4 regions of the Streptomyces sp. RLB3-17 genome follow, and region 3 is predicted to be linked to each of the others. Evidence: riboswitches for the same ligand, from Rfam matches in the RefSeq annotation. Region 3 holds a riboswitch; each other region holds the start of a gene.

What was found. A riboswitch is a leader RNA that binds a small molecule or an ion and turns the genes downstream of it on or off. The one in region 3 is predicted to bind thiamine pyrophosphate.
Region 1: another riboswitch for thiamine pyrophosphate. It lies ahead of thiO (glycine oxidase ThiO); the one in region 3 lies ahead of FNV62_RS36070 (thiamine ABC transporter substrate binding subunit).
Region 2: another riboswitch for thiamine pyrophosphate. It lies ahead of thiC (phosphomethylpyrimidine synthase ThiC); the one in region 3 lies ahead of FNV62_RS36070 (thiamine ABC transporter substrate binding subunit).
Region 4: another riboswitch for thiamine pyrophosphate. It lies ahead of FNV62_RS43845 (purine-cytosine permease family protein); the one in region 3 lies ahead of FNV62_RS36070 (thiamine ABC transporter substrate binding subunit).

The regions. Positions count from the first base shown of each region.
Region 1 covers NZ_CP041610.2:3,554,339-3,558,026, forward strand. Annotated here, with positions in the region: gene FNV62_RS16470 (Rv2175c family DNA-binding protein) at 1-221, opposite strand, end outside; gene FNV62_RS16475 (NAD(P)/FAD-dependent oxidoreductase) at 303-1,541, opposite strand; gene FNV62_RS16480 (hypothetical protein) at 1,574-1,924, opposite strand; TPP riboswitch at 1,977-2,088, shown strand; gene thiO (glycine oxidase ThiO) at 2,086-3,291, shown strand; gene thiS (sulfur carrier protein ThiS) at 3,288-3,488, shown strand; gene FNV62_RS16495 (thiazole synthase) at 3,492-3,688, shown strand, end outside.
Region 2 covers NZ_CP041610.2:5,764,719-5,768,406, forward strand. Annotated here, with positions in the region: gene thiC (phosphomethylpyrimidine synthase ThiC) at 1-1,821, opposite strand, end outside; TPP riboswitch at 1,814-1,991, opposite strand; gene FNV62_RS26185 (YibE/F family protein) at 2,063-3,649, shown strand.
Region 3 covers NZ_CP041610.2:7,969,477-7,973,164, forward strand. Annotated here, with positions in the region: gene rlmN (23S rRNA (adenine(2503)-C(2))-methyltransferase RlmN) at 7-1,113, shown strand; TPP riboswitch at 1,139-1,257, shown strand; gene FNV62_RS36070 (thiamine ABC transporter substrate binding subunit) at 1,340-2,413, shown strand; gene FNV62_RS36075 (ABC transporter permease) at 2,449-3,688, shown strand, end outside.
Region 4 covers NZ_CP041610.2:9,751,644-9,755,331, reverse strand. Annotated here, with positions in the region: gene FNV62_RS43855 (NAD(P)H-binding protein) at 1-14, shown strand, start outside; gene thiD (bifunctional hydroxymethylpyrimidine kinase/phosphomethylpyrimidine kinase) at 25-831, opposite strand; gene FNV62_RS43845 (purine-cytosine permease family protein) at 875-2,278, opposite strand; TPP riboswitch at 2,268-2,362, opposite strand; gene FNV62_RS43840 (maleylacetate reductase) at 2,436-3,527, opposite strand; gene FNV62_RS43835 (intradiol ring-cleavage dioxygenase) at 3,533-3,688, opposite strand, start outside.

The sequences.
Region 1 (3,688 bases), 4.4 Mb from region 3:
AAGGTGCCGGTCAGGCCCTTGACGACCTTCTGCTCGTTCCCGTCGATGAAGGCGGCGGGGACGTGCAGCGCGCGGTTCTCACCACGGCGTACGGCGATCAGCTGGCCCTCCTTGACCAACTGCCGGACGCGGGTCACCTCGACGCCGAGCTGTTCGGCGATGTCGGGGAGGGTGAGCCAGGCGGGGACGAGAGCATCGATCTTTGCGTCAATCTCGGTCACGGGACAAGCCTGCCATCCCGGACTGACACTCGGTACCCGAGCGCCCCCCGGACCGCCGTCCGGGCGACGGAAACCGGGCGGTCATGCCGTGGCGTCCTTCAGGGGGCGGGACGGGTCGGCCAGGATGTCCGGGTTCATGGGCATGCCCGCCTCGATCAGGCGGCGGCCCTGGGCCAGGTCACGGGGACGCCCCACGGCCAGCAGGGCGACGAGGCGGCTCTCGCGGAGCCAGCACACCGTCCAGGCCGCGCCCGACGGGTCGCCCCGCCAGACGGTCGTATCGGCGGGGGCGTGATGGCCGACGTACTGGACGAAGCGGCCGAACTGCTCGGACCAGAAGTACGGGACCGGGTCGTACGCCACCGGGGCCTCGCCGATGATGTTCGCCGCGACCGTGCGCGGCGCCTGGAGGGCGTTGTCCCAGTGGTGGACGAGGAGGCGCTCCTCGTAGCGGCCCGACGGGAAGGAGGCGCAGTCGCCGACCGCGTAGACGTCCGGCACGGAGGTGCGCAGGTGGCTGTCGGCGACCACTTCGCGGTGGGCGCCGAGCTCGATGCCGGAGCCGGCCAGCCAGGCAGTGGCGGGGCGCGCGCCGATGCCGACGACCACGGCGCCCGCCGGCACCCGCGTGCCGTCGTCAAGGACCACCGCGCCGGGCTCGACGCGCTCCACGCGCGCGTGGGTGCGCAGCGACGCGCCGCTGTCCGTGTACCAGGCGGTCATCGGCGCGGCCACCTCCGCGGGCAGCGCGCCGGCCAGCGGCCGGTCGGCGGCCTCGACGACCGTGACCGCGCACCCGGCCTCACGTGCCGCCGTCGCGAACTCCGCACCGATCCAGCCCGCCCCGACGACCACGATGTCGTGCTGCTGGGCGAGCACGGGGCGCAGCCGCTCGGCGTCGTCCAGGGTCCGCAGCAGATGGACGCCGGGAACGCCCTCCGAGCCCGGCAGCTGGATCGGTTCCGCGCCGGTCGCGAGGACCAGGACGTCGTAGGGCACCGGTCCCGCCTCGGTGTCCAGCTCGTGGTCCGCGGGCCGCAGGCCCAGGGCCTCGCAGCCGAGCCGCAGTTCGATGTCCAGCGCCTCGAAGTCGATGTCGAAGGCGGAGCCCTCGGCCTTGCCGAGCAGCACCGCCTTGGACAGGGGTGGCCGGTCGTAGGGCTGGTGCGGCTCGGCGCCGATCAGCGTCACATCCCCGGTGAAGCCCTGTTCCCGCAGGGCGACCGCCGTCTGTACGCCGGCCATGCCCGCGCCCACGATGACGACCCGCCGTGCCGTACGCCCCTGCGCCCGCACCTGTGCCCGCGTCTGCTCGCTCACCTGATCACCATAGACAACTGACAATCTGTCAGTCAGGGGACGTGCGCAGTGACCTGTTCCACAACGCTCGTACCGCTCCCGTCCTGGGACTCCCACGCCCAGGTCTCCTCCAGGCGCAACCGTCCGTCGGGCAGCTCCACGACCACGGACACGCAGTGGCCCGACGAGGTGCTGCCGTCGTGTTTCAGCTGCACGTACCGGAAGTCGAGGCGGTCGCCCTCCCGCGTCCCCACGAGGTGACCGCGTACGACGTCCCCGCCCGCGTACTCGGCCCAGATCTCGCCGTCCTTCTCGTGGTAGGTGAACCGGGTGCGTGTACCGACCTGCCCGGGGGCCTGGTCGGCGACCGGGGCGAGGACCAGGCCGTCGAGCGTACGGGCCATGGACGGAGGCTCCCTTACTGAGACATACGGCAGCGGGCTAGGGTGGCCAACGTAAAGCACTCGCGGGAGCCCGGACGCACCGGGCTGAGAGGGAGGCTGGCGGCCTCCGACCGTACGAACCTGATCCGGGTCATGCCGGCGAAGGGAGGGGCTGGACGCCCATGTCGCCTACGCGTACACCTGCACGTTCCTCGGATGCGCCGTCATCGGACGCACGTGTGTCAGACGTCCTCGTCATCGGGGGCGGGATCATCGGTCTCGTGACCGCCTGGCGGGCCGCGCAGCGCGGGTTCACGGTCGCGGTCGTGGACCCCGAGCCGGGCGGCGGGGCGGCACGGGTGGCCGCCGGAATGCTCGCCGCCGTCACCGAGCTGCACTACGGCGAGCAGACCCTGCTGGGCCTGAACCTCGCCTCCGCACGCCGCTATCCCGACTTCGCCGCCGAACTCACCGAGGCGAGCGGCCAGGACCTCGGCTACCGCCGGTGCGGCACTCTGGCCGTCGCCATGGACGCCGACGACCGGGCCCACCTGCGCGAACTGCACGCCTTGCAACACCGCTCGGGGCTCGAATCGGAGTGGCTCAGCGGCCGGGAGTGCCGCCGTCTGGAGCCCATGCTCGCGCCGGGCGTGCGCGGCGGGCTGCGGGTCGACGGCGACCACCAGATCGACCCGCGTCGGCTCGCGAAGGCCCTGGTCACGGCGTGCGAGCGGGCCGGAGTGGAGTTCCACCGGACATGGGCGGAGCGCCTGACCGTCGTACGGGACCGGGCCGCCGGGGTCGTCACGACGGGCGGCGAACAGCTGGCGGCGGGGCAGGTGGTGCTCGCCGCGGGGAGCCTCAGCGGAAAGCTCCCGGGCGTGCCCGCCGACGTACTGCCGCCCGTACGGCCCGTGAAGGGTCAGGTGCTGCGGCTGACCGTGCCGAAGCGGTACGCGCCGTTCCTAAGCCGGACCGTGCGGGCCGTGGTGCGCGGCAGCCAGGTCTATCTGGTGCCGCGGGAGAACGGTGAGCTCGTCGTGGGCGCCACCAGCGAGGAGCTGGGCTGGGACACGACGGTGACCGCGGGCGGGGTCTACGAGCTGCTGCGCGACGCCCACGAGCTGGTGCCCGGGATCACCGAGCTGCCGCTCACCGAGACGCGCGCGGGCCTGCGGCCCGGGTCGCCCGACAACGCGCCGCTGCTCGGCCCGACCGCGCTCGACGGGCTGCTGCTGGCCACCGGGCACTACCGCAACGGCGTCCTGCTCACGCCCGTCACCGGGGACGCCATGGCGCACGTCCTGACCACCGGCGAGCTCCCGGAAGAGGCCCGCCCCTTCGCCCCCGGGCGCTTCAGCACCGCACTCACGGAGCAGACCGTATGAACATCTTCGTCAACGGAGAGCGACGGCTCGTCGCCGCCGACACGGCCCTCGACACGCTCGTCGCCACCCTCACCGTCGCGCCCTCCGGCGTCGCCGCCGCGCTCAACGAAACCGTCGTCCCGCGCACGCGGTGGTCGTCCACGGCCCTCTCCGAGGGAGACCGCGTCGAAGTCCTCACCGCAGTCCAAGGAGGCTGAACCATGGCCGACGATCCGTTTGTCCTCGCAGGTACGTCCTTCTCGTCCCGGCTGATCATGGGTACGGGGGGTGCGCCCAGCCTCGACGTCCTGGAGCGGTCGCTCGTGGCGTCCGGCACGGAGCTGACGACGGTCGCGATGCGGCGGGTGAATCCCTCGGCGCACGGCTCGGTGCTGTCCGTGCTCGACAAGCTGGGCAT
Region 2 (3,688 bases), 2.2 Mb from region 3:
GAGCGGCAGATAGACCCGGTTGCCGGCGGCGGCGAACTCCCTGGACTTCTGCAGCATCCCCTCGGCGACCTCTTCGGCCGACGCCCCCGCGGCCGCCGTACCGCCGAACTGCTCGGTGATGCTCTGGCTGATCTTCATCGAGCAGAACTTCGGGCCGCACATGGAGCAGAAGTGCGCCGTCTTGGCGGGCTCGGCCGGCAGGGTCTCGTCATGGAACTCCCGTGCCGTGTCCGGGTCGAGGGCCAGGTTGAACTGGTCCTCCCACCGGAACTCGAAGCGGGCGTCGGACAGCGCGTCGTCCCATTCCTGCGCACCCGGGTGCCCCTTGGCGAGGTCGGCTGCGTGGGCGGCGATCTTGTAGGTGATGACGCCGGTCTTGACGTCGTCACGATTGGGCAGGCCCAAGTGCTCCTTGGGCGTGACATAGCAGAGCATGGCCGTGCCCCACCAGGCGATCATCGCGGCACCGATGCCGGAGGTGATGTGGTCGTACGCCGGCGCGACGTCCGTCGTCAGCGGGCCGAGCGTATAGAACGGAGCTTCATCACAGATCTCCTGCTGAAGGTCGATGTTCTCCTTGATCTTGTGCATCGGGACATGTCCCGGGCCCTCGATCATCGTCTGCACATGAAAACGCTTCGCGATCGTGTTGAGTTCCCCGAGCGTCCTCAACTCCGCGAACTGAGCAGCGTCGTTGGCGTCCGCGATCGACCCGGGCCGCAGCCCGTCGCCGAGCGAGTACGTGACGTCGTACGCCGCGAGGATCTCGCAGAGTTCCTCGAAGTTCTCGTAGAGGAACGATTCCTTGTGGTGCGCGAGGCACCAGGCCGCCATGATCGAGCCGCCGCGCGAGACGATGCCGGTCTTGCGGTTCGCCGTGAGCGGCACGTACGGCAGCCGCACGCCCGCGTGCACCGTCATGTAGTCCACGCCCTGCTCGGCCTGCTCGATGACCGTGTCCTTGTAGATCTCCCAGGTCAGCTCCTCGGCGCGGCCGTCCACCTTCTCCAGAGCCTGGTAGAGCGGCACCGTGCCGATGGGGACGGGGGAGTTGCGCAGGACCCATTCCCGCGTGGTGTGGATATTGCGACCGGTGGACAGGTCCATGACCGTGTCCGCGCCCCAGCGGGTCGCCCAGGTCATCTTCTCGACCTCCTCCTCGATGGAGGAGGTGACGGCGGAGTTGCCGATGTTGGCGTTGACCTTCACCAGGAACCGCTTGCCGATGATCATCGGCTCGATCTCCGGGTGGTTGACGTTCGCGGGCAGCACCGCGCGACCGGCGGCGATCTCCTCGCGTACGACCTCGGGGTCGACGTTCTCGCGGACCGCCACGAACTCCATCTCGGGTGTGATCTCGCCCCGCCGGGCGTAGGCGAGCTGCGTGACCGCCTCTCCGGGACGGCCTCGACGCGGCTGGCGTGGCCGCCCCGGGAAGACCGCGTCGAGGTTGCGCAGGCCCCCGCGCGGCGAGGTGTGCTTGATTCCGTCGTCCTCGGGACGGACGGGACGCCCCGCGTACTCCTCGGTGTCACCGCGGGCGATGATCCAGTTCTCGCGCAGTGGCGCGAGGCCCCTGCGTACGTCGGTGTCAACGACCGGATCGGTGTACGGGCCGGAGGTGTCGTACAGCGTGACGGACTGCCCGTTGGTGAGGTGCACTTGACGGACCGGCACCCGCAGATCGGGGCGCGAACCCCCGACGTATCCCTTGTGCCAGCCGATGGACTTCCCGGCCTCCCGCGGCTGTTCGCCCTCGGGCGTGGCAGGCGCCCCGCCCATCTGGCTGGAGGCAGGCGTGCGTACGTCCTTGTTGGTCATGAGACCTACTCCCTACGCCGGCATTACCCGGTAACAGGTTCGGCGGTCGACGCAGCGGATTCCGTCTGCCGACGTCCCTTGTGAAACATCACTCGTTCCACGTGAAACATCGCTAAGACGGAGGTCAGCGCCCTCTCAGCCCGGTGCTCCGAGCTCCCGCGTGTGCAAAGGTGACTCCACGCTAGCGTCATATCTGGCGCGGTGAACAGAGGGCCCTCGCCGTTCTTGCGATGATCGGTCGGTGACCACAACGCAGCAGCCCCCGTTCCCGCCGTCCGAGCCGCCGCGCCGACGCGGTCCCGGAGACGGCTATGGACCTGGCTCCGGAGACGGCCGCGGACACGGGCCGGGCGGTGGCCCCGGCCCCGGTCCAGGCGGCGGGCATGGGCACGGACCGGGTGAGGGACACGGGCACGGCCCAGGGGACCGACACGGACATGGGTCTGGGTCTGGGAACGGACCTGGGCCGGGGAACGGGCACGGCCGTGGCGACGGGCACGGATCTGGGGACGGACACGGATCCGGGCACTCGCACAGTCACAGCCATGGGCCCGCCACGCCCGTCTCCAAGCATCTGCGCAAGGTCATCGCGGCCATTCTGATCCCCTTCGCCGCCGCGGTCGTCGTGGGTCTCGCGGTGCTCTGGCCCGGTGGCGCCCCTTCCCACGAGCGCACCGGCGTCGGCTTCGACCGGCAGACCCAGCAGGCCACGGTCACCAAGGTCGACAAGGTCAGCTGCAAGTCCGTGAACGCGTCGGGGGAGACCCCGACCGGCAACACGTCCACCGCCGAGGGCTCCTCCGCGCAGCAACAGGCGACGGGCGACTGCAAGAAGGCGACGATCCGGATCGACACCGGCAAGGACAAGGGCCGTACGTTCACGGAGATCATCCAGCCCGACCAGTCACGACAGTTGCACGAGGGCGAGAAGGTCGTGGCCGCGTACGAGCCCTCCGCGCCCAGGGACCTGCAGTACTCGGTCACCGATGTGAACCGGAAGTTCCCGATGGCGCTGCTCGCCGGGATCTTCGCGCTGGCCGTCGTGGTGGTGGGCCGGATGCGCGGTGTCATGGCGCTGGTCGCCCTGGCCATCAGCTTCGTGATCCTGACCTTCTTCATCCTGCCCGCGATCCTGCAGGGCTCGAATCCGCTGGTCGTGGCCGTGGTCGGGGCGAGCGCGATCATGCTGATCGCGCTCTACATGTGCCACGGCCTCTCGGCCCGTACGTCGGTGGCGGTGCTCGGCACCCTGCTCTCCCTGGTGCTGATCGGCATCCTCGGCTCGGAGTTCATCGGCTGGGCGGCGCTGACCGGCAACACGGACGACAACACCGGTCTGATCCACGGCCTGTATCCGTCCATCGACATGAGCGGTCTGCTGCTCGCGGGCGTCATCATCGGTTCGCTCGGTGTGCTCGACGATGTGACGGTGACGCAGACCTCGGCGGTCTGGGAGCTGCACGAGGCCAGCCCGACGATGGGCTGGCGCGATCTGTACCGCGCGGGAATCCGGATCGGCCGTGACCACATCGCATCGGTCGTCAACACGCTCGTCCTGGCGTACGCGGGTGCCGCGCTTCCCCTGCTGCTGCTCTTCTCGATCGCGCAGAGCAGCGTGGGCACGGTCGCCAACAGCGAACTGGTCGCCGAAGAGATCGTGCGCACCCTGGTCGGCTCGATCGGCCTGGTCGCCTCGGTGCCGGTGACCACGCTGCTGGCCGCCCTGGTGGTCTCCGCGGACCGTCCGGCAGTCCCGGCCGCCGCCACGGAGCCTGTCGAGAGCAGGGCGCCGGCACGCGGCGGGAAGGGTCGTCGCCGCAAGCGCTGAAGCCTCCCCACGCCCGCGTCGCGTGAGGAAGCGCACTCC
Region 3 (3,688 bases):
ATGGCCATGCCTAAGCCCGGAGAACTCACATTCGTCGCCCCCCGCGGAGCCAAGAAGCCGCCGCGGCACCTCGCCGACCTCACGCCCGCCGAGCGCAAAGAGGCGGTTGCCGCGATCGGTGAGAAGCCGTTTCGCGCCAAGCAGCTCTCGCAGCACTACTTCGCGCGGTACGCGCACGACCCCGCGGAGTGGACGGACATCCCGGCCGCCGCGCGCGGCAAGCTCCAGGAGGCGCTGCTTCCCGAGCTGATGACGGTCGTGCGGCATCTGTCGACCGACCAGGACACCACGCGCAAGACGCTGTGGCGCCTGTTCGACGGCACACTCGTCGAGTCCGTGCTGATGCGCTACCCGGACCGCGTGACCATGTGCATCAGCTCGCAGGCGGGCTGCGGGATGAACTGTCCGTTCTGCGCCACCGGACAGGCCGGCCTGGACCGGAACCTGTCCACGGGCGAGATCGTGCACCAGATCGTGGACGGGATGCGGGCGCTCAGGGACGGCGAGATCCCGGGTGGCCCGGCGCGGCTGAGCAACATCGTCTTCATGGGCATGGGTGAGCCGCTCGCCAACTACAAGCGGGTCGTGGGCGCCATCCGCGCGCTCACCGACCCCGAGCCGGACGGGCTCGGGCTCTCGCAGCGCGGGATCACCGTGTCGACGGTCGGGCTGGTGCCCGCCATCCACCGGTTCTCCGACGAGGGCTTCAAGTGCCGCCTCGCGATCTCGCTGCACGCCCCGGACGACGAGCTGCGCGACACCCTCGTCCCCGTCAACACGCGGTGGAAGGTGCGCGAGGTGCTGGACGCCGGCTGGGAGTACGCGGCCAAGTCCGGGCGTCGGCTGTCCATCGAGTACGCCCTCATCCGGGACATCAACGACCAGGCATGGCGTGGTGACCGGCTCGGGCGGCTGCTCAGGGGCAAGCCCGTGCACGTCAACCTCATCCCGCTGAACCCGACACCGGGTTCGAAGTGGACCGCCTCGCGGCCCGAGGACGAGAAGGCGTTCGTCGAGGCGATCGCGGCTCACGGGGTGCCGGTGACCGTCCGGGACACCCGGGGCCAGGAGATCGACGGAGCCTGTGGTCAGCTCGCCGCCACCGAGCGGTAATGTGGCGAGGTCCAACCACATCTTCATATTCCGACAGGGGAGCGCCACAGCGCTGAGAGTGCGGTAGCCGGAGCACCGGTGGACCGCAGACCCTCTGAACCTTGCCCAGGTCATTCTGGGTAGGAAGTTCGGGCATCACTCAAGCTGTTGCGCCCTGCCCGGGAACCTTCCGAGGATCCCGGGCAGGGCCGCGTCTCTTCCTGGTCATCCCAGGAGGAATTCAGTGATCACCAAGAGGACGACCACGGCCGTCGTCATCGGACTGGGCCTCGTCACGCTGTCCGCGTGCGGGTCCTCCGACAGCGCCGGTGCCGGGGACTCCAAGACCGTCACGCTCGTCAGCCACGACTCGTGGGCCGTGTCGAAGAGCGTGCTGGAGGACTTCGAGAAGCAGTCCGGGTACAAGGTCAGGGTCCTCAAGGACGGCGACGCCGGGCAGGCCGTCAACAAGGCCATCCTCACCAAGGACAACCCGCAGGGCGACGTCTTCTTCGGCGTCGACAACACCCTGCTGTCCCGCGCGCTCGACAACGGGCTGTTCCAGTCGTACGAGGCCAAGGGCTCCGACCAGATCGTCCAGCAGTACCGGATCGACCAGGACAGGCACCGGGTCACGCCCATCGACTCCGGTGACATCTGCGTCAACTACGACAAGGCCTACTTCAGCAAGCACAAACTGGCCCCGCCGGCTTCCTTCGACGACCTGATCAAGCCCGCGTACAAGAACCTCCTCGTCACCGAGAACGCGGCCACGTCCTCGCCCGGCCTCGGCTTCCTGCTCGGGACCGCCGCGAGGTACGGGGACGACGGCTGGCCGGACTACTGGAAGAAGCTCAAGGCCAACGGCGTGAAGGTGGTCGACGGCTGGGAGCAGGCCTACAACGACGAGTTCTCCGGGTCCGCGGGTGGCAAGAAGGCCAAGGCCGACCGGCCGCTGGTCGTCTCGTACGCCTCCTCCCCGCCCGCCGAGGTGATCTACGCGAACCCGAAGCCGAAGACCGCGCCGACCGGGGTCGCGAGCGGCACCTGCTTCCGCCAGGTCGAGTACGCGGGGCTGCTGAGCAACGCGAAGAACACGAAGGGCGGCAAGGCGCTTCTCGACTTCCTCATCGGCGTCAAGTTCCAGGACGACATGCCGCTGAACATGTTCGTGTACCCGGTCCGCGAGACCGCCCAGGTGCCCGAGGAGTTCGTGAAGTTCGGCCCGCAGGCCAAGGACCCCGAGACCCTGGCGCCCGCCAAGATCGCCGACAACCGTGACCAGTGGGTCAAGTCGTGGACCTCGCTCGTACTGAAGTAGCGCCTCGAAGGAGCCGCAAGGAGAGCGCGACGCGGATGGGGCTGATGGCCCTGCCCGTCGCGTTCTTCGCCGTCTTCTTCGCCTATCCCGTCACCGCGATCGTCGCCCGTGGCCTCAAGACCGACGGGGCCTGGCGGTTCGGACGGATCGGTGAGGTGCTCGCTCAGTCCGACATCCGGCACGTCCTGTGGTTCACCACCTGGCAGGCATTCGCCTCCACGGCGCTCACGCTGCTGATCGCGCTCCCCGGCGCGTATGTCTTCGCGCGCTTCGATTTCAGGGGCAAGCAGGTGCTGCGGGCGGTGGTGACCGTCCCGTTCGTACTGCCGACGGTCGTGGTCGGTACGGCGTTCCTGGCCCTGGTGGGCCGGGGCGGACTCCTCGACCAGCTGTGGGGCGTACGGCTGGACACCACCGTCTGGGCGATTCTGCTCGCGCACGTCTTCTTCAACTACGCGGTGGTCGTACGGACCGTCGGCGGGCTCTGGTCGCAGCTCGACCCGCGTCAGGAGGAGGCCGCGCGGATGCTGGGTGCCTCGCGGTTCGCGGCCTGGCGCAAGGTGACGCTGCCGGCGCTGAGCCCGGCCGTGGCCGCCGCCGCGCTGATGGTCTTCCTGTTCACCTTCACCTCGTTCGGTGTGGTGCAGATCCTCGGCGGCCCGACCTTCTCCACCCTCGAGGTCGAGATCTACCGGCAGACCTCGGAGATCTTCGACCTCGCGACCGCGGCGGTGCTGACGATCGTCCAGTTCGTGGCGGTCGGCGCGATCCTCGCCGTGCACGCCTGGACCGTACGCCGCCGGGAGACCGCCCTGCGCCTGGTGGCTCCGGAGGCGACCGTGCGCAGGCCGCGCGGTGCCGGCCAGTGGGCGCTGCTGGGCGGAGTCCTGGCGAGCATCCTCGTTCTTCTCGTCCTGCCGCTCGGGGTACTGGTCCAGCGGTCCCTGGACGCACCCGGCGGCTACGGATTCGCGTACTACAAGGCGTTGACCTCGGCCGACAGCGGCATCTTCCTGGTGGCGCCGATCGCGGCGATCGGCAACTCGCTGGAGTACGCGCTGGCCGCCACTGCCATCGCCGTCGTGATCGGCGGTCTGGCGGCCGCCGCGCTCACCCTCCCCCAGTCTCGGCATCGCTCGACCGGGGGGACCTCCATGACCGGGCGTCTCGTGCGGGGGTTCGACGCGCTGCTGATGCTGCCGCTCGGCGTGTCCGCCGTGACCGTCGGGTTCGGCTTCCTGATCGCGCTCGACGAACCGCCGCTGGATCTGCGCT
Region 4 (3,688 bases), 1.8 Mb from region 3:
CGCCGACCGGCTGACGTCGGACCTTCAGGCGCGCGTCCGCCAGCCGTGGTCGACCGGTCCGAGGCCCGCGCCCAGGGCGAATCCCGCGGCGATCGCGCCGGTGACGTACTCCTTCGCCAGCCGCACCGCCTCCGGCACCGCCCGCCCCTGCGCCAGCCCCACCGCGATGGCCGAGGCCAGGGTGCAACCGGTGCCGTGCGTATGGCGGTTGTCGTGGCGCGGGGCCCGGAACCAGTGTTGTTCGGTGCCGTCGGTCAGCAGGTCGACGGCCTCGCCGGGCAGGTGGCCGCCCTTCACCAGGACCCAGCGGGGCCCGTACGACAGCAACTGTTCCGCGGCCCGGCACATGTCACGCTCGCCGGTGGCCTTGATCCCGGTCAGCTCGGCGGTCTCGTCGAGATTCGGGGTGGCGACCGTCGCGAGCGGCAGCAGGGCGGTCCGTACGGCGTCCAGCGCGTCGTCCGCCAGCAGCCGGTCGCCGTGCTTGGAGACGCTCACCGGGTCCACCACCACGGGCGCGCCGACGTCCGAGAGCAGTTCGGCGACGGTCTCGACGAGCAGGGGCGAGGCGAGCATGCCGGTCTTCACGGCCTGCACACCGATGTCGTCCACGACACTGCGGTACTGCGCGCGCACCGCCTCGGCGGGAAGCTCCCAGGCTCCCTGCACGCCGAGGGAGTTCTGCGCGGTGACGGCGGTGAGCACGCTCATCCCGTGCGCGCCCAGCGCGAGCATGGTCTTCAGGTCGGCCTGGATGCCGGCGCCGCCCCCGGAGTCCGATCCGGCGATGGTCAGGACACGGGGCGGGGTGGTCGGCGTGTTCGCGGACATGGTGGGTGTCACTCCGTACGAAGGGGGTGAGAGGGGGGCGGGGTCAGCGGCGCAGGCGCAGCGGGGCGTAGACCAGCAGGGCCGCGAGGAACGCCACGCCGTAGGCGGTGTCGGCGCCGTGCAGGGCGTGCGCGACCGGGCCGACGTACAGGCTGGTGCTCATGAACGGCACCGCGGCGGCGAACGCGGCGGCGAACGCCACGAGCGCGGGCCACCACGGACGCGGGCGGGCGCTCTCGGCGGCCAGGTCGACGGGTGCGCCGCCGCGGGCCCTGGCCCGGGCGAGCCAGTCGACGGCGACGATCGCGACGAACCCGGGAATCCAGTAGCCGACGAACAGCAGGACGTTCTGGAAGCGGGCCGTGGTGTCGGCGGCGTGCATCCACAGCACGAGCGGGAAGCCGAGGAGGGCGGCCAGCGCGGCGGCGGCCGGGCGCGGCAGCCGTACGCCCATGGTCTGCAGGGCGAGCGAGCCGCTGTAGTCGTTCATGGCGTTGCTGCTCAGCGCGGCGAGCGCCACGGCGAGCAGGCCGAACGCGCCGAGGGCGCCGCCGCCGAGCAGGGTGTCGACGCCGCGGGCGGTCTGGTCGGTGAAGACGGCCGCGCCCCACAGTCCGAGGGCCTGGACGGCCACGAAGGACACGCCGATGCCGGCCAGGGTGTACCAGAACATGCGCGGGCGGGACGCCGTACGCGGCAGATAGCGGCTGAAGTCGCTCGCGTACGGCGCCCATGACAGCGCGAGGCTGAGCGCGATCGTGCAGGTCAGGACGAAGGCCCCGGCCCGGTCGGCGCCGTGCGCGGTGGCGGCGGGGGTGGTGTGGGCGCCGCTCAGGAGCTTCACGGTCAGGGCCACGAACGCGGCGGCGAGAGCGAAGGTCATCACGGTCTGGAGCCGGTGGATCACCTCGTAGCCGAGGACGCCGAGCGCCCCCTGCGCCGCCATCATGACGAGCACGCCCAGCCAGAACGGCCAGCCGCACAGCTGGGCCAGCGCGTCTCCGCCGAAGAGGCCGATCAGCGCGTCCCAGGCGATGGACGACAGCCACTGCAGGGCACCGGGGACGACCACCGCCCGGCCGAACGCGAGGCGGGCGAGCGGCAGTTGTCCGGCGCCGGTCTGGCTCCCCCAGGTGCCGAGGTACGCGGTCGGTACCGCCCCCAGGAGGGTGCCCAGCACGACGGCGACGAGCGCGGTGGAGAAGTCCAGGCCGAGCGCGATGCCGACGGTGCCGGTGAACACGCCGGTCATGGTCAGGTTGGGGGCGAACCACACGGTGAACAGGCGGCCGGGGCCGCCGTAGCGGTGGTCCTCCGGGACCGGGGCGATTCCGCGCGCCTCGACGTGCAGGTCCCCCGGGGCGGTGGGCATCCGCCCGTCGAATACGCCCTGCGGGCCTCCGACGGCCACCTCACCGCGAGCGTTACGGGCATACGGCAACGACATGAGACATCCCTCCGCCAGTCCTAACTGGTTCAGGTTCGACGGGTGTGATCTCAGCCCTCGTGCGGGGCACCCCGTGTCCGGTTCGGCGCTCAGGATAGCCCGGCGGGCGTGGTCTGCCCCAGGGGGAGGGGGTCCGCGCGGGCCGTACGGCCCGTGGCTACGCGTCGACGCTCGGTTCCCGGCCCTGGTACGCCGCAGTCAGCAGGGCCAGTACACCGTCCACGGTGACCTCGCGCGGGTTCGGATACGGCTGCCCGGCGGCCTGCTCGGCGGCCACCGCCAGGTCGGTCTCCTTGAGGCCGAGTTCGGCGAGGCCCCGGGGGGCGCCGAGGCTTCCGGCCAGGGCCCACAGGGCATGGGGGACGTCGTCGGCGCCGCCCAGGGCGCGCGAGAGCGCCGTGACGGCCCGGGGCGCGGCGGGGGCGTTGTAGGCGAGGGCGTACGGGAGGACCACCGTGTGCGTCTCGGCGTGCGGCAGGCCGAAGGTCCCGCCGAGGACGTGGCACAGCTTGTGGTGCAGGCCCATGGTGGTGGCGCCGAGACAGGCGCCGCAGAGCCAGGCGCCGTAGAGGGCCCGGCCGCGCGCGTCGAGGTCGTCGGGGGCGGCGGCCACCAGCGGCAGGGCCTGCGTCATCGCCCGTACGCCCTCCTCGGCCATGAGCGAGACGAGGGGCGAGGCGTCGGGCGCGTAGAGGGCCTCGACGGCGTGGGCGAGCGCGTTGACGCCGCTGGTGACGGTGAGGGGGACGGGGAGCGAGAGGGTGAGTTCGGGGTCGTAGACGACGCTGCGGGGCTGGACGGCGGGGTCGCGTCCGGTGCGCTTGGCGCCGTGCTCGGTGAGTCCCCAGACCGGGGTCATCTCGGATCCGGAGTAGGTGGAGGGCACGGCGATCAGGGGCAGGCCGGTGCGCAGCGCGATCGCCTTGCCCAGGCCGATCGCCGAGCCGCCGCCGACCGCGACACACCCGTCGGCGCCGGCCGCGCGCGCCGCCTCGACGGCCCGGTCGGCGACCTCGACGGGTACGTGCATCCGGGCCCCGGCGTACAGCCCCGCGCAGGCCCCGCCCAGGGCGTCCGCGACCGCGCGTGCCGTGCCCTCCCCCCTGCTGCCGCAGACCACCAGCACCCTGCGCAGCCCGAGCCTGGCGGCCTCGTCGGGGGTCGCGGAGACGGCGGCGCCGGGCCGGAAGACGATCCGCGCGGGCTGGGTCTCGTACGAGAAGTCGAGCGGGGTGTTCCTGTCGGTCATGGTGCTCATTCCGGTTCGAGTACGAGGTCGAAGCGGGCGTGGCGGAACGGGTTCGGGACGCCGAACTCCCGTGCCAGGGACGGGTCGTCGGTCTCCGTGAAGTCCTGTACCAGGGTCTTCTTGACCGCGAACACCGCGTCGGAGTCCAGGTAGTCGCTGCC